Regions from separate parts of the Paenibacillus sp. 2RAB27 genome, predicted to be linked through region 1. Evidence: riboswitches for the same ligand, from Rfam matches in the RefSeq annotation. Region 1 holds a riboswitch; each other region holds the start of a gene.
What was found. A riboswitch is a leader RNA that binds a small molecule or an ion and turns the genes downstream of it on or off. The one in region 1 is predicted to bind cyclic di-AMP.
Positions count from the first base shown of each region.

Region 2: another riboswitch for cyclic di-AMP. It lies ahead of AB4114_RS23935 (hypothetical protein); the one in region 1 lies ahead of AB4114_RS28605 (ubiquitin-like domain-containing protein).
Region 3: another riboswitch for cyclic di-AMP. It lies ahead of AB4114_RS33015 (CAP domain-containing protein); the one in region 1 lies ahead of AB4114_RS28605 (ubiquitin-like domain-containing protein).
Region 4: another riboswitch for cyclic di-AMP. It lies ahead of AB4114_RS16395 (APC family permease); the one in region 1 lies ahead of AB4114_RS28605 (ubiquitin-like domain-containing protein).

Region 1 covers NZ_JBFRGR010000032.1:12,084-16,410, reverse strand. The annotation lists gene rsmA (16S rRNA (adenine(1518)-N(6)/adenine(1519)-N(6))-dimethyltransferase RsmA) at 1-448, opposite strand, end outside; gene rnmV (ribonuclease M5) at 484-1,020, opposite strand; gene AB4114_RS28605 (ubiquitin-like domain-containing protein) at 1,138-2,277, opposite strand; cyclic di-AMP (ydaO/yuaA leader) riboswitch at 2,558-2,751, opposite strand; gene AB4114_RS28600 (ABC transporter ATP-binding protein) at 3,035-3,778, shown strand; gene AB4114_RS28595 (ABC transporter permease) at 3,775-4,327, shown strand, end outside.
Region 2 covers NZ_JBFRGR010000020.1:89,339-93,665, reverse strand. The annotation lists gene AB4114_RS23940 (glycine betaine uptake BCCT transporter) at 371-1,900, opposite strand; gene AB4114_RS23935 (hypothetical protein) at 2,121-2,537, opposite strand; cyclic di-AMP (ydaO/yuaA leader) riboswitch at 2,599-2,759, opposite strand; partial or broken gene AB4114_RS23930 (DUF2179 domain-containing protein) at 2,765-3,039, opposite strand; gene thpD (ectoine hydroxylase) at 3,102-4,013, opposite strand; gene AB4114_RS23920 (ectoine synthase) at 4,032-4,327, opposite strand, start outside.
Region 3 covers NZ_JBFRGR010000050.1:22,246-26,572, reverse strand. The annotation lists gene AB4114_RS33030 (hypothetical protein) at 1-83, shown strand, start outside; gene AB4114_RS33025 (hypothetical protein) at 70-525, shown strand; gene AB4114_RS33020 (hypothetical protein) at 643-2,094, opposite strand; cyclic di-AMP (ydaO/yuaA leader) riboswitch at 2,263-2,397, shown strand; gene AB4114_RS33015 (CAP domain-containing protein) at 2,403-3,053, shown strand; gene AB4114_RS33010 (SRPBCC family protein) at 3,298-3,753, shown strand; gene AB4114_RS33005 (group-specific protein) at 3,783-4,214, shown strand.
Region 4 covers NZ_JBFRGR010000010.1:143,358-147,684, forward strand. The annotation lists gene AB4114_RS16385 (MFS transporter) at 1-651, opposite strand, end outside; gene AB4114_RS16390 (GNAT family N-acetyltransferase) at 806-1,252, shown strand; cyclic di-AMP (ydaO/yuaA leader) riboswitch at 1,551-1,700, shown strand; gene AB4114_RS16395 (APC family permease) at 1,801-3,636, shown strand; gene AB4114_RS16400 (YqkE family protein) at 3,682-3,942, shown strand; gene AB4114_RS16405 (polysaccharide deacetylase family protein) at 3,954-4,327, shown strand, end outside.

The DNA.
Region 1 (4,327 bases):
GCTTCATGATGATTGGCGTCGTGATGTAGTAAGGCAAGTTGGCGACAACGCTGACGCCTTCCATGCCTTCGAAATGCTGCCGGAACAGCTCCGGCAGGTTCGTCTTCAAGATATCCCCATGAACGACAGTGGCATGGGGGTAAGGAGCCAGCGTCTCGTCCAGGATGGGCAGCAGGCGCTGATCGATCTCGACGGCCAGCACGCGGCCAGCGAGCTTGGCTAGCTGCTGTGTGAGCGCGCCGATGCCAGGGCCGATCTCGAGCGCAGCCTTCGTAGGCCCGAGCTCAGCAGCCAAGACGATTTTGCTCAATATATTTTGATCAATTAAGAAGTTCTGGCCTAAGCTTTTCTTCAGCACTAGACCATTTTTCTTAATAATTTGTTTGGTTTTACTTGGTGTTGCCACATCTTCTGCTGTTACAACAACCTCTTGTCCGGTTATATTCATAGTATAGACCTCGTATCTATAGGGTTCTAGGGATTCTACTGATTCAAATGTTCGAGCGCCGCCTCAAATTCTTCACGAGAAATCTGAAACATGGCGCAGCGCTTATAAAATTGCTTGCCATTGCAATAACCAATGCCCAGCGCATTGCCTACGGCCAAGCGGCGAGCAGCCGCATCCGGATGCACGATGAGACCGGCAGCGATCAGATCCTCCATCGTCAGCTGCGAGACGACAGCGTTATACTCTGTCCGCAGGCTCTGCAGCGCCTGACGGATCGTCTCCGGCGTCGCGTTCTCGACACCGATGTCGCCCTTATACGCCGCTTGCTCCTGCGTAATGAAGGCATGCTTGCAGCCAGGTACCTTCGCTGCCACGATTTTGCGTATCCGTTCCCCTGCGTGATCCGGATCCGTGAATATAATGACGCCTCTGCGCTGCTGAGCCAACGCAATCCGCTTCAGTACGGCTTGTCCGATGGCAGAACCGCCTGTTTCAATGGTATCCGCCTGCACAGCCCGTTTGATTGCAGCTGTATCGTCCTTGCCTTCCACAACGATCATTTCTTTTATCATCACCGTTTTCCTTCCCCAGTACGCAGAAAAAGAAGAGGGGTCTCCTCTTCTTTCGCGCAGGCAGATGCCAAGCTACGTGTATTTAGTAGTGTTCCCGTCAAAACTACCGTTTACACGTTAGTTTTGGGACGGTTTTGTAGGGCCAACCACATACACAGTGTACCCTTGCTTCGTGCCAAATTTATTCGCATAGCCGTGATCTTCATAGTACACATCGATCATTTGGCCTTTCACGCCGCTTCCAATATCCTCAGCACGACGGAAACCAATCCCTTCGATGTATACCCACCAACCTAGCGGAATAACCTTCGGATCGACAGCAATTGTACGCCCTTCAGTCACCGTAGTACCTGTGTAGGTCTTACCATAACCCGAGGAGCCCTCAGTTTTGCCTGTCGAAGCAACATCCGCTGAATAAGCCGTCAGCTTCACGTTTTTGAGAATTTGTTTGTAGCCGAAGGTCACACCGTTCTTGGAAACCTCATCCACACTCGGTGAAGAGGCGGAGAGAACAACCACAGGATTTTTCGTGCCTACGGAAACTACTTTCTTAATGCTTTCTGTTTGTACTTCTTCACCCACAACTGCTTCCGCGACTAAAACACCGTCCTCGAAAGTCTTTTCTTTCTTCTTGACCAAAACGCCTTCTTTACCTTCTTGGACCACTTGCTCTTTCCCTTTAAGTAAAGATGCGTCATTCTTTTTCTCTGTCTCGAATGCGATCGGTTCAGAGACTTCCTCCGTCTCTTTTTTCACACGGACGATCTTGATTTCATCGCCAGTGGTAAGAGCGGACGTCGGTTCGGGAGAAATACGATCGTTCTCCCCAAGTGCAATATGTAAACGTTGCAATGCACTTTCTACCGTTCTTGCAGTTGTGTAAACAGTGGTGGTCTTTCCATCAGCAGTCAATTGAATCGGTGAAGCATGCTCGATAACAATTTTGTCTCCACCCTTGAGCTTGGTCGTGAGTGAAGCTGAAATTTCATCGTGCTCACCAATCGTTATGGCTTGTTCATCCAGTAGGCGTTGCAGGACCCATTGCTTCGTGTGCACAATAGTTTCTTGTCCATTAACAACCACGGATACGCTCTTGGTAGCCGTTCCGTACAACAACACCAAAAACATGAAAGTCATTGCGATTGAGATTATAGCTAGGCTTAAAATCAAACGCAAGTTTTCATGCTTCCATCGCAATGCGAAGGACATGCTGGATGATCGTTTTACATGGGTCTCGCTAATTGAGATACTGCCCACTTCTTCGGTCCTCCTTCAAAGCCTCGCCGCCAGGTTACAGCATGATTAATTTGACGCGACTAAGGTTTTTAGTTTAACTTAATGCTCGCCATCATCAGCAAGTTACTTCGCTGAATCTGGTCGTCCCCCCCTTTTACCTATTCATCATCCTATGAATTCCGGGTTATTTTATGTCTTCTGATCTGTGTAGAACCCTGTATGTGGACAAAAAGCCAGCAAGAAGAGGACTCTTCTCGCTGGCTTAGTTTGCATAATGAAATACAAATAGCACGCACGACAATCGTTACCTCTCTTACGCTTACGAGGTTAGCTGACGGATTCGGACGTGAGAGTCGCCCTACGTAAACGCAAACTGCTTGTTTGACGTCTATGATTCACCCCTGTTACTCTCTGCTTACTTAACCGCATTGGTATGCTCATTAAGCTTGCAGTGGTTCCCCCGTTTCCACATTTGGAACTCAGCGAATGGAAAATTGGCAAATTGGATATTAAGTTATTATGAAAAGTATATTACGCTGTTAATCTCAACCTGTAAAGGGATTAACACCCGTTAAAAAGGGCTAAATCGCCTAAATTTCGATTATTTTTCATATATAACCCACTTATATCTACATGTGTCTAACTTTAACGTACGTATACGCGATTTTTCAGTGTATAATGGTCAAAACTAGGCTAAAAATGCAATTTTGTTTATAATGATTCTGGAAGTATTTGAATGAATAATACCAAAAATTTGCTATTTAGGGAGGCAATTGAGATGGGTCCCATCTTGCAAGTAAACGCTTTATTCGGTGGATATTTACCCAACAAACCCGTTCTTCATAACCTTTCCTTCTCGATCCGTCAAGGTGAAATGATGGGGCTAATTGGACTTAATGGTGCAGGGAAAAGTACCACCATCAAAAATATTCTTGGGCTGCTTCAGCCACAAAAAGGGTCCATTCGCATTAACGGTTTAACGTTGGCCGAAAATCCGCTACCTTACCGAGCAACATACGCTTATGTGCCTGAAAGTCCAGAGTTATACGAAGAACTTACGATTCGCGAACACCTCGAGCTAACAGCGATGGCTTACGGTATTTCTAAAGCGGATTATGAAACCCGTTCTCGATCCTTATTAGAGCAGTTTCAAATGAAAGACAAGCTGAATAGCTTCGCAAGTCATTTATCCAAAGGGATGAAACAGAAGGTCATGATCATGAATGCCTTCCTGATCGAACCTTCTTTATATATTATCGATGAACCATTTCTCGGACTCGATCCTTTAGCCATACGTTCCTTGCTTGATCTCATGGTTCAAATGAAGAAAAAAGGTGCATCCTTTCTCATTTCCTCACACATTTTGTCTACAATTGAAAAATATTGCGATGCTTATGTCGTTCTCCACAAAGGGCACATGGTGGCTCAGGGAGATTTAGTCGAATTACGCGCCCAGACGGCGCTGCCTCAGGCGTCATTAGACGACATCTTCTACAAGCTCGTTCAAGGAGACAAGGCATGAGTCACTTAACCGATAGTACGCCTGCATTTAATACACATGCATTATGGAAGCAGCGTTTTCAACATTATTGGAAGGAATCCATGGGATATTGGCAGTATGCCGCACGCAGCAACTTTATCGGCTTTTTGTTGTTTCTTGTCATCGTTTCTTCCTATTATTATGCAAAAACATTACAGCGTCTTCCGACAGATTATCCGTACCTATGGATCGTGTTGCTCGTGCTTGTTCCACTCGTCGCTTCAAGCTCCATTCGAACGCTGACTCGCAGTGCCGATCGGATGTTTCTATTGCGGATTGAACATGAAATGGGCACCTATTTCCGAAGCAGCTTTTTGTATAGTTTATCACTTCAGGCTGTTTGGTTATTTCTCGGATGGGTCGCAGTAAAACCCCTATATAAACACTGTCTAGGTACTGATGCACAGCCATTTCTTCTCATATTCGCTCTATTACTTCTATTAAAAGTAGCGAACCTATTAGCGAGTTGGCAGGAAGGCAGATTTGCCGCTGAACGAACTCGATTCGTATCTGTTTGTTTTCGATGGGTGG
Region 2 (4,327 bases), on a different contig from region 1:
TTGTAAAAAAGGGGTAGAATGCGCATGGATTATGGTATTACTTTCGATAAAGATACAGGAGGCATCACCAATATTAACATTTGAATCTCTAGAAACGTGATTGATATTGATATACCCGTTAACAAATGATTTCACCATGGCATCGTAGCGGTTGTCTTCATGAAATTTATATTAATCATAATAACCACTCCCTTCTATTTAGCCGCCTAACAACTACGAACTTTTTATTATAGGCTATTCACTTGAATCATAAATGTGTTCTATTCCAAAAAGTTCTATATGGTCAAGGGTGGAATATTGCATGGACTGTTGTCTCATTTATGCAAGCATACATAAGCATACATAAGCATACATAAGCATACATATTCCGTTATGACTCTCTTCCCATTAATAGCTCGTCAATTTTCTTCATACGACTCTGTTCTCTACTTCTCATCGTCCTTTCCTCCTGCCTTAGGGAAACGATTAAGGAAACACACATCCCGATAATGATGATCGCAAATGGAAGCGCTGCTACAATGGATGCTGTCTGTAAACCACTTAAGCCACCGCTAATTAGAAGAACTATAGCAATAGATGACTGAAGAACTCCCCACACAATTTTCACTTTATTCGACGGGTTTGGATTACCTTTGGTTGAGAGCATGCCCAAAACAAAAGTGGCTGAGTCAGCAGATGTAACAAAAAACGTAATAATCAATAAGGTGGCAATAAAAGCAATAATCCCCCCCATAGGCAGCTGCTCTAGTGTTAAAAATAAAGCAGATGTAACATCCTTTTCAGCCGCGGCCGCAATCGGATAATGATCAAACAACTCTAAGTGCAACCCTGTTCCTCCGAATACAGAAAACCAAACGAAGCTAAATAAACTTGGGATCAAGAGAACACCTAATACAAACTCCTTGATTGTTCTGCCTTTGGAAACACGTGCAATAAAAGTACCGACAAAAGGACCCCAAGCTATCCACCATGCCCAATAAAATAACGTCCAGACACCAACCCAGGTTCCCTGTGTAAACGGAGTCATTCGTAGGCTCATGTACACAATATTTTGCAAATATCCCCCTAAAGTAGAAGTAAATAAATCCAGAATGAAGGAGGTAGGGCCAACTACAAATACGAAAGTCATTAGCAAGACGGCTATAATTAAATTGGTATTGCTCAATATTCGGATCCCTTTGTCCAAGCCTGTCGTGGCCGAGAGCAAGAATAAAACCGTAACCACTGCAATAATGACCACTTGAACAAATGGACTTATTGAAATACCGAACATATGATTTAATCCGCCATTAATCTGAAGTGCACCTAAACCAAGCGAGGTGGCAACACCAAATACAGTAGCAATGATGGCAAGTGTATCTATCACACCTCCAACCCATCCCTCTGATATCTTGCCAAGAATGGGTGAAAAGACGGCGCTAATTAGCCCCCTCTTACCTTTCCGGAATTGAAAGTAAGCTAAGGCTAGCGAAATGATGGTGTAGATTGCCCATGGATGAACTCCCCAATGGAAAAAGGAATAACGCATGGCTAGTCGTGCAGCTTCTATGGATGCTACAGAAGCTCCCTCAGGTGGTGATAAAAAATGGGATAATGGCTCAGACACCCCCCAAAAAACAAGCCCAATCCCCATTCCGGCACTAAACAACATAGCGAACCAAGTTGCTGTTGAATATTCAGGTTCATCTTCATCTTTACCCAGTTTAATCCTTCCGTACTTACTAAACGCAAGATAGAAAGCAAAGAGTAAGATACCAAACGTTGAAATTAAGAAAAACCATCCAAAATTATTAATCGAAAAGTCGAAGAGTGAAGTCGCGGAATCAGCCAGCTTATTAGGGGCAAGAGCTCCCCATAAAACAAAAGCCAAAATAATAACAATTGAAATATACAAAACCATTTTTATAACCATCCCTATATACTATTTTATATTAATCATTACCTAATTAGGAAATATAATGCATTAATATGCCATTTCATCTGATCCGAAACAAAATATAGCCCATCAAACCACAGCTTTAAACACATAGTTGTGGTTTGATGAACTCTTACTTTTTACTCTCTTCTATTTAAACTCTACAAGTTTCCATAAACAACTTAGGAAATGTATCGACCTACCTTTAAGGCAAAAGAGATGATACCTCATTGTTCGTGTTTATGTACGTAAATTGGTTAGCACCCAGGCCTCTATATGCACTCCTTGACTTATCCCCTTTTGTTACAACGTGTATCGACTCAGAGCCCCACTCTTTACAAATTTGAATATACCTGCTGCATAGATTAAAACTAATTTCAAATAAATAAACTTTACTTATTTGGATATCAGGGAGCACCCAAGTCGCGGCATCTTCGGTGTCAACCATAATAATCGAATCCACACCCATAGCTTCCAGCTTTTTCTTTCCATACTTATTGTTCGTGAGTGCATAATATTGAATGCCTTTTGAACGTAATAGATGAATGAAATCTTTTCCCGCTCGGTTCGGAGCATTGACCAGTACATACTCAGATGAATTGGATTCTTCCTTGTTTTTCATTTTACTTTTCCCCCTTTGAGAGGCAACGAAAATTAGCCTTTAAGCCACACTCCTCCTCGTTACCTCTACACAATTACGCTTACGAAGTTAGCTGTCGGATTCGGACCTGAGAATAGCCCTACTCAATACATCTGAGATTCACCCCAACTGTGCATGCTGCCATACACCTGCTTACTTGGTTCCCCCGCTCTTGCCTCGTGCAAGACTCAGCGCTTACTCATGCCTGCTTATTTCCGAATCATTTTCAACCAAAAGCCACCATGCAAGCTCTTTGGTTCCAGCGTAATGATGAACGCTTTCGAATCTACGTTGCGAATGCAGGCGTACAAAAACTTTTCATTTTTTCTTCGAGCCAATACTTCCAAAACCAATCGTTCTCTTCTATCATACTAATCGCAGCGGCTGTATACTTCTCACCTTTTAAAGTCAGGATCATACGGAGTGTGAAACAAGAAACATAGACGATTTGAATCGCTAGAATGCTGCCTAATATGGATAACACGCCGCTTCACCTCTTTGATTACCGATGAGGACCCTCCACTAGGAAGATCCTTAAACATCATGTCATGATAAGCGTTCAGCGATATAATCTGGTCTAGGTCCCTTACCTGAGTAAGGAGCATTGAGTTTATTCAGCACACTATTATATACAATGAAAACATTGCTGCGCGGATCTGGGGTAATATTACTATTTGAACCGTGCATTAAATTACAATCGAATAGGAGGATGGAGCCAGCTTTACCCGTAGGTGCAACAATACCGCCTTGTTTGGCAAGCTGTTTTAGACTCTCTTGGTCAGGAACCCCATATTCTTGACGGCGAAGCGAGGATTTATAATTCTCATCCGGCGTTTCCCCTACACAGGAAACAAATGTACGATGTGAGCCAGGTATAACCATAAGGGGACCGTTATTGGCATGATTATCTTCTAACGCAATTGAACAGCTAAGCGCTCGCATTCTCGGCATCCCATCTTCCACATGCCAAGTTTCAAAATCCGAATGCCAATAAAACTCTTTACCTGTAAATCCTTGTTTAAAATTAATTCTGGATTGATGGATATAGGGTTGGCTACCCAAAATTTGACTAACGATGTCTTGTATACGTTGATCCGAAGCCATTTGTTTGAACACTTCGTCATCACGATGCACAGCGAATATGGATCTAATTTCATCATTCCCTGGTTCTCTGATCACTTCAGGCTTCTGCACTTCTTTACTTTGCTCCCAAAGTCTTGCTAGCTCTTGCTTCCAAAATTGAACCTGCTCCTCGGTAAAAAAGGATTCCAAGAACAAATAACCATTTTCCTCGTAAAATGTAAGCTGCTCCTTACTAATTTCTGTCTGATTAATTGTAGGGTTATAAACCACCAGATCCTGCCGCTCCAGTAGCTTTGGCTCCTGATAGATTCTTGATGGATAGCTGTCTTGCATGCTCGATCGATTCACCGTAATTTGCCCCTTGGATGTCAACATGGATTGCCACTCTCCTTATTAGATTTGGTCTAACGGGTATGTCCCTTCAGCATCATGAACTTCTCGGCCTGTTGTAGGCGGATTAAACACACAAATCATACGCATATCCGTTCTACCGCGCAGCAGATGTTTCTCATGACCGTTTAAGACATAGAGGGTTCCTTCGGAAATGGGATAAATCTCTTTGCTTTCGAGGACTTCAATCTCACCGTCTCCTTGAATACAGTACACGGCTTCAACATGATGTTTGTACCATATCTCTGTTTCAGTACCGGCTTTAATCGTCGTATCGTGCAAAGAGAAGCCTACCTGGT
Region 3 (4,327 bases), on a different contig from region 1:
AGAAGCAATACTTAGCAGAAAAGTATCCACATTTTCCATTACGTCTGTTTGAGAAGGAGAATGACCCGCATGCTGATCATTAGTACTTTTGAGCACTCGATAGAAGTGGAGGAAGCACTAGCCGTACTTGAACAGATGGGTCTAGCTCGTAATGAAATCATGGTTATCATGATGGAAAACTATATGGACATACCCGATCATAATTACAATTCAAATCCGAACAAGAAAGCGCTGGCCTTCGAGGTTGGTATGGCAACATCCACGGCATTCACTGTCATTGGGATTAGTTTCGGCTTCATATTGTATTGGGGGCCAATTATTTGGGGAGTTATTTGCGCTATTTGCGGATTTATTGTGGGGTATTGCCTCACACGCATCATACAAACGAAGCTACTTAAACATGTTATTCGCAAAAAAGAGCGATTACCCGAGCTTGCTGTCATTATCCAATGCCATGAGGAACGATTTAAAGAGGTACAGCATGTGTTGTGGGAATACCAAGCGCTATCCGTAGGCAAATTTTAAAAATAGAACATATGACAAGCTTGAGCTTTCAAGCTTATTTTTGCTGGATTGCACGAAAAAGCAAGAGGCTAATGGATATATCCACTAGCCTCTTGCTTTTTACTAACACGCGTATTTTCATTTCATTTTAGCTAATTCATAATCAAACCATGTTCCCATCTCACCCGTAGTCAGATTCTCTATCGTATTGTTGCGATGTTTAATGAAAATGTTTCTGTTCTTATCCAAATAATAGTCGCCAAAGACATAGTCGGATAACCGTTTTGTTTCTAATTTCGTATTCAGTTTGTACAGTCCAGCTGTATCTTGCACAGCATAATCCTTATTCGAGATGCCATTCAATACGATATAGAGGCTTCCATCGGTAGATGCAGGATTGGTCAATGAAAGATTAGTTATACCTAATGCATTGACATCCAATTCATGAAGCTTTTCATTTACCATGTGAAGCGTTCCTACTTGGTCTAGCAAGCCAACGCGGGCACTACCCGAAATATAGCCACTTCGACTAGGTAATTTAGCAGAAGCAATCCACACGGTACCATCTGGATTCGGGATGACGCGGTCTAGCTTTTGATTGAAATCTTCGAGTCGGGTCACGTTCCCATTTTGAATAAGAAATGTATAGGTCGTGCCATAATTTGGACCAATAGCGGCAATCGGCAAGGTCAGATTAACGGATATGATTACCCGTTGATCGCCAGCAGGAAATGCCGCGTACGTATGGACAGGTGCTCCCCAGGCTGCCGATTCCCATACATCGGAGTCTGTAAGTGTGTATACTTTTACATTACCGTAGTACAAATCGCGATCTTTACGCACTAACTKTATTGGTTTACCAGCTAATGGATGGGGAGAACTAGAAAGTCCTTTGAAGAATTGATCTTGTTCTTCATTGTTTTTCCATTCGATTTGATAGTTGTTTTTATCCATCTTAAGCATGGATTTTGCAGGGTCCGCGGAAAGCAGGGAGTAGAAATATAGTGAACTATCATCGTCACCGATGATGGAATAGATAGCATTTTGCCCACCGACTAGCGAAAGTCCTGCATCATCACCCCATTGGATGTCAATCTGAAGAAGATCATGGACGAATCGCCAAGTCAAAGGCATATAAATCACATCTTGATACGTTAGAAAAMGGTAGGGCTCTGTTTGATTATTGATTTCTACTTGATTCATCGTAATTGGCACATCGGAAATTTGGACAGAGTAACTGCTTGCATTACTTTTGGTTGTCAGATCCTGTTCAAGCGGGTTTTGATGAATGGGTGGAGGGAAATTCCGATTTGACCAAATCTGCAATCCATCGGATTCACTCCAGTTGTATTCAATGCCGAGCGTTTGGAAATTGTTCCATGTCATGGGTAGGTAAGTGATGTCTTTATACACCAGAAACGGGTATTGGCTATGGGTAATATCCATGTCTTGACCATTGATTTGAATTGGAAAATAGGGCAGAGATGCCTTCACAGATACGCTTGCTGAAGCTTGCATGGGAAGTAACGGTAACAATCCGCTCATCAATCCGAGAATGACAATCGAGCATTTTATAGCAAATTTCTTCAAAACCATCACCCTTTTCTAAGTTAGTATTGCTACTGATTAGACGCGGGATGGTGAGAAAAGTTGTATGAATAAAGGAGGATATATCCAGATCGTGTTGTTGATGGTAAATTTTGAGTCATGATCTCACTGAATTCCCATGTTACAATCGTTGAGATCCATGCTGGATCAAAACTTAGAAGGCCGAAGCTTTTTTGAAGCACGGGGGAACCAATCTTTGGGGTGAAGTCGCGTTATGCGCGGCCGGGTGATTACTCTTTGATCCGAATCCGACAGCTAACCTCGCAGGCCGCGAAAAGGAGAGGTTTATAGTGAAACGTTACAAGAAGCTTGTAGTTACAGGAGCACTAGGTTTGACCGTCTTGATGGGGGCGAACTCAGCATTTGCTGCTACGGGAACGCACACGGTAGCAGGCAACGATACCATGTGGTTAATCTCGAAAAAATATGGCGTCAGCCTTACTTCGCTGATCAAGGCGAATCCGCAAGTATCCAACCCGAACGTGATTTGGTCGGGCATGAAGCTCAACATCCCAGGAAGCACGGGTACAACTGTTGCGACTAAACCACAGGTTACGCCAGCACCTACGCAATCCACTTTCGCTAGCCAAGTGGTTACCTTAGTCAACCAGGAGAGAACGAAGGCTGGATTGAAGCCTTTGACCAGCAATAGCGCACTTACCGCGATGGCACTGGATAAAGCGAAAGACATGTACAATAACGGCTATTTCGATCATACATCGCCAACTTACGGGTCACCTTTTGATATGATGAGCTCCTATGGCATCTCTTATTCCTACGCGGGTGAAAACATCGCCAAAGGTCAACAAACGCCTGATGCTGTCATGACAGCATGGATGAATAGTTCAGGTCATAGAGCGAATATTTTGAGTCCGAACTATACCCAAATTGGCGTGGGTTATTACAACGGTGAGTGGGTACAGGAATTTATAAGTAATTAAGTTAAGTTACGTGATAATCGTGGATTGTGGCAGTCTCCCTTGGGAGGCTGTTTTTTGTATTAACGCTTCAGTGTGGGTCACCTGTACTGCGAAGGGGAACTACGTTCCGCAACAATGGATAAAATCCAATAAATCCAACCTACTAATTGTATGTGATGGTATTATATATCATATGGATCGGCAAGGATCGTATTATGTAGCTGAAAATCTAAATTGATACAGAAAGAATATTGAGGTGCATCCKGTGATTAAGATTTTCACAGAAATCGAAATAAAAGCATCTATTGATGTTTGCTTTGACATGGCAACGAATATTGATATACATACGCGGACTGTTTGGCCACATACCAAGGAACGAGCGATAGCTGGAACGACAACAGGCATGATTAGTGGAGGGGATACAGTTACTTTTGAGGCGAGACATTTCTTCATTAGGCAAAAACACAAGTCACTCATATCGAATTATGCTCGGCCTTACCGCTTTGTTGATGAGATGTTGCAGGGTACGTTTAAAAGTATGAGGCATGAGCACGAATTTATCGATTTAGGTAATAAAACTTTGATGAAAGATACATTAACTTTTGAGGCCCCGCTGGGCTGGGTCGGATGGATCGTTGAGAGGGTTGTGTTGAGGAGATATATGACACGATTTTTGAACTATCGGAATGAGCAGTTGAAAATTTTAGCTGAGCAAAAGTAAGTAGGGAGAAGAGAAGAGAGGGGATCCAATTGAAATTCTATCTTGCATCCAGTTTCAAAAACATCGACAATGTCCGATATGTTGCGAAGCAGTTGAAGTCTATGGGATATCTTCAAACATACGATTGGACGATGCATACAGGTATCGATTCACTTCAAGAGCTCGCGGCGATTGGTGCGAAAGAGAAAGAAGCCGTATTGCGTGCAGATCTCTTCATCATCATGTTGCCAGCGGGTAAGGGAAGCCATGTTGAGTTAGGACTAGCTCTCGGAGCAGGGAAGGCTATTTTTATGTATTCTGCTAACGATGAGATGAACGATATTGACAAAACGAGTACGTTTTATCAACTGCCGGAGGTGCAGAAAATCATCGGACCGATAGACGACTTAGTCTTAACGATAAATAAAAGTTGCGATCGAACAAACATGGGGATGCCTAATTTGAGTAGTAAGGGAACGTAGGTACGCTATTTCTATGTAAAATGCTAGTATTGGCAGCTAACGGAACGTGAATGCGCTATTTGTCCATTTTCGTGGATTTTTAGCAGTTTTCGAGTAAATAGCGTACTGACGTT
Region 4 (4,327 bases), on a different contig from region 1:
CAGAGCTCCGATGAAATCGAACGAGCCGCTTTCTGGTTTTTCTTTTGGCAGCAGGATGAGAAAGATAGGAATTAGCAGCAGCGTTACCGCTGTAATGACGAACAGGAAATGCCAGCCCAAATACTGAACGATGGATCCCCCTGCGACGGGACCTAGTCCCAAGCCAAGAGAAGCCGCGGAAAGGATGAGCGACATGGCTCTGCCTCTACGAGACAACGGAATGTAGCGGGTTACGAGTACGATACCAAGCGAAGGGATCGCACCTGCGCCGGATGCTTGAATCAACCGCGTAAATAGCAACAGTCCGAAGCTGTCCGTGAACAACCCTAGAATGGAGGCGCCGCCTAGCGAGAGCAGGGCAATGACGTAGAGCCTGCGAATAGGCACGAAGTCGGACAAGCGGCTGTAGGTGATCGATGCGATGGCGAAAATGATTGAATACCCCGTAACAATCCACGATGCCGTTGAAGGACTGAGCTCGAATTGTACGGAAATTTTGGGCAGTGCCAGATTGAACATCATCGTGTTCATGATAACAAGTACAATTGTAAAACAGAGCAACCAGGAGACAGGCGTTTCTCGTAAGCGGCCAGGCATCTCAGGTTGAGCGTGTGTTGTTCCTTGAGCTGAAGAGGTTGCGTTGTCTGACATGGTACACCTTCCGATCTAAACTATAATATATTTTGTGACAGTTTATCATGGCGGGTAGGGTGTGTCAATGAATTGGCTTGTATTAAATTAGTAAATTGTTGAATGTTTATACATATAATTGTATTATTATTCATAAAACACATGGAGGAATACAATGGGACACGTGATAAGAAAAGTGGAACTTGAAGATTTGGAGGCATTAACAGAGTTGATGTGTGCCTATATTGTAGGCTTTTATAAGAAGCCACAGCCGCTGATAACTTCTATTCATCGACTGATTAGAAACTTGCTTCAGGAACAAGGCGGTATACAGTTTGTTGTCGACCAAGAGGGAGAACTCGTCGGCTTTGCGACCTTGTATTTTTCTTGTAGTACGATGAAGGCAAATCCCATTACGATCATGAATGACCTCTTCCTTCTCGAGTCTTACCGGGGGACCGCTGCAGAAGAAGACTTGTTCCAGAAGTGCCAAACCTACTCCAAGGAAAACGGCTATGCCTACATGTCATGGATCACCGCGCCAGACAATCATCGTGCACAACAGTTTTTTGACAAAATGGGCGGAACTCGCGTGGATTGGGTCAACTACACGATTATTTAAAGGAAGCGGTTGTTAAATAACTCGGTTTCAGTCAACCACGCTACAATGGTAGTGCCCTAAAGTGAAAAACCTCATCATCCAACGTAATATTCGCACGAACTAGCAACTTTGATGGATTGCAAACTTGTTGTTTAGTCAAAATACCCTGATTAGCTACGAGAATGGAAGATAATCAACGAATCAGGTAATTGTAAGCGAATTATCGGGTGAAACGTGAGGTCGGAGAGTGCTTTTTACGTTTTTTCCCTCCTTTACTATGTTGGTAGAAGAGAGTAGTATTCAACACGTACATGAACAGTTGAATATTTCGCTTAATTTTCTTTTAAGAAAAGCGGGGGAACCACGAGTAACATGGGGTGAATAACGGTACGGATTCAGTACCTTTTAGGGCAGATTTCTCGCGGCCCGAACCCGGCAGCTAACCTCGTAAGCGAACGTGAGAAAGGAGAACGTGTGTTCAAAACACAAGGTCGATCCTTGTGTTTTTTTGCGTCCATTTTTCAAAAATATAGTATTGATATGGCTTTAATTGGAGGAACAACGGCGAAATGACAAGTGATTCATTGAAAAAAATTGTGTTCGGTAAGCCGCTAAAGTCGAGTGAGATTGAGTCGGAGAAAATGCCTGTCTGGAAAGCCCTCCCTATCTTGTCGTCAGATGCCTTATCATCCGTATCGTATGGGACGGAGCAAATTCTGTTAGAGCTCGCGACAGTGGGGGTTGCAGCTTTTGCCTTCTCGTTGCCGATTGCGGTTTCGATTATTGCTTTGATTCTACTGCTCGTGTTGAGCTATAGACAGGTGATCGAAGCGTACCCGATGGGCGGCGGCGCCTATATGGTGACGAAAGAAAATTTAGGCATGGTGTGGGGACGTCTTACCGGTGTCTCTCTGCTAATCGACTATACCTTAACCGTAGCCGTTTCGATATCGGCTGGTGTCCAGGCAATTACCTCGGCATTTCCATCGGCTGTACCGTACATTGTTCCGCTGACCATCTTACTGGTTTGGATTATGGTCTGGCTGAACTTGCGAGGTACTTCCGAATCAGGAACGGTATTCGCGATTCCAACGTACTTTTTTATTCTTTGTATCTTGTTGTTAGTGGGTAAAGGTATTTTCGATTTACTGACAGGATCTATGAATACGCATGCGATCGAATTCGCACCAAGCTCAGCGACGAACTCATTAACCCTATTCGTACTTCTCAAAGCGTTCTCGTCCGGTTGTTCAGCTGTAACGGGGATCGAAGCGATCTCTGATGCCGTACCGCATTTTAGAACGCCATCTGTCAATAATGCCAAACGAACACTCCTCTCTCTAGGCGGCTTGTTGGCCATCGTGTTCGGTGGTGTAACACTGATTGCCTTAGGGTATGGGGTGGCACCGGATCATAACGGTCATACATCGGTTCTTTCGATGGTGACGGAGCAGGCCTTTGGCCGAGGCGTTATGTACTACGCGACGCAAATCGCGACCATGCTCATCTTGGTGCTCGCTGCGAATACAAGCTTCAATGGCTTCCCGATCTTGGCGTCCATCATGGCCCAAGACAAAAACTTCCCGCGCATGTTCTCCTTCCGTGGGGATCGGCTTTCGTATCACTATGGCATTATTACGCTAGGCGTATTAGCCAGCCTGCTATTGATTGGCTTTAAAGGTAAAACCGATGCACTTATTCCGCTTTATGCGATTGGCGTGTTTTTATCTTTTACACTTGCTCAGACGGGGTTGGTTCGGAAATGGCTCAAAGAGCGCGTATCTGGCTGGATTGGGAAGCTGATCATCAACGGGCTGGGCGGTATCGTCTCCCTAGTAGTTCTTATCATTTTCTCCGTTACCAAATTCAGCGAGGGTGCTTGGATTGTCATTATCATTACACCGATCCTCCTCTGGCTCATTACGAAAATTAGTCACCATTACGACGACGTAGCCAAACAGTTGCGGATCGATATCACACAAGACCGTGTATGTACCAAAGAGCCGGTCATTATCGTGCCTGTGGCTGGGATTCACAAAGCGGTAGAGCAGACCCTGAACTATGCCAAATCGCTCTCGCCTAACGTCATCGCGTTCTATGTCTCCTTCTCGGATGAGGACGAAGAATCGATGCAGGAGAAGTGGCAGATCTGGGATCCAGGTGTTCGACTCGTAGTGTTCAAATCACGCTACAGAACGATTCTGAAGCCGCTGGCTGAATTCATTGATCGCATCGACACTCATATGTCGGAGAAGCAGTCGATCATGGTTATTCTCCCGCAATTCATGCCGAAGAAATGGTGGCACCGTCTGCTCCATAATCAATCTGCGGCGCGGATTCGTTCGAAGCTTCAAGCCGATAAGGATATCGTTGTTGCAACAGTGCCGTATCATTTACATCAATAGAAGTGTACAATAATAGGGAGAACTTGTAGACGAGGTGACCTTATTATGGTGAAAAAGAAAGCAAAGATTACGCCAGCTGCGGCTAGCGTGCAAGATAAACCTGCAACGCTGAAGGATCTGCTGCGTCCGGAAATACTGGAAGGGCTCAAAGCCCAGGCTGACGCGATGAAAGCGGAAGAGCAAGCGAAGAAGGATGCAGAGAGAGCCAGGGTAGAGGCTGCTCGCAAGGCGGAAGAGAAACGTCTTGAGAACGATTTCGCCTATCAGCTGGAGAAAAGTAAATTAGACTGGCGGAAACATAAATGAGGGGGCGCACGATGTGCCTCCTTTTCTTCATAAGTGCGATGGTAGCGCTTGCAGGATGTGGGGTGGAGCAACGTGCTGCAGAAGTGGAAACGGCGGTTGATTCTACATCTACATCTATAGGAACACCAACATCAACATCAACATCAACATCAACATCAACACCAACATCAACACCAACATCAACACCAACATCAACACCAACATCAACATCAACACCAACACCAACGCTTGCACCATCAGCCGCACCTCCTGTCCCAACCTTCACGTCAGTGGAACAATCATTGATCGCTCGTTATGCCTCTGTGATGCCAACGAAGTGGGGGGAGCGTGTCCCTGGTGTGAAAACACGCTTACATACGAAGGACAAAGTGATTGCCCTTACCTT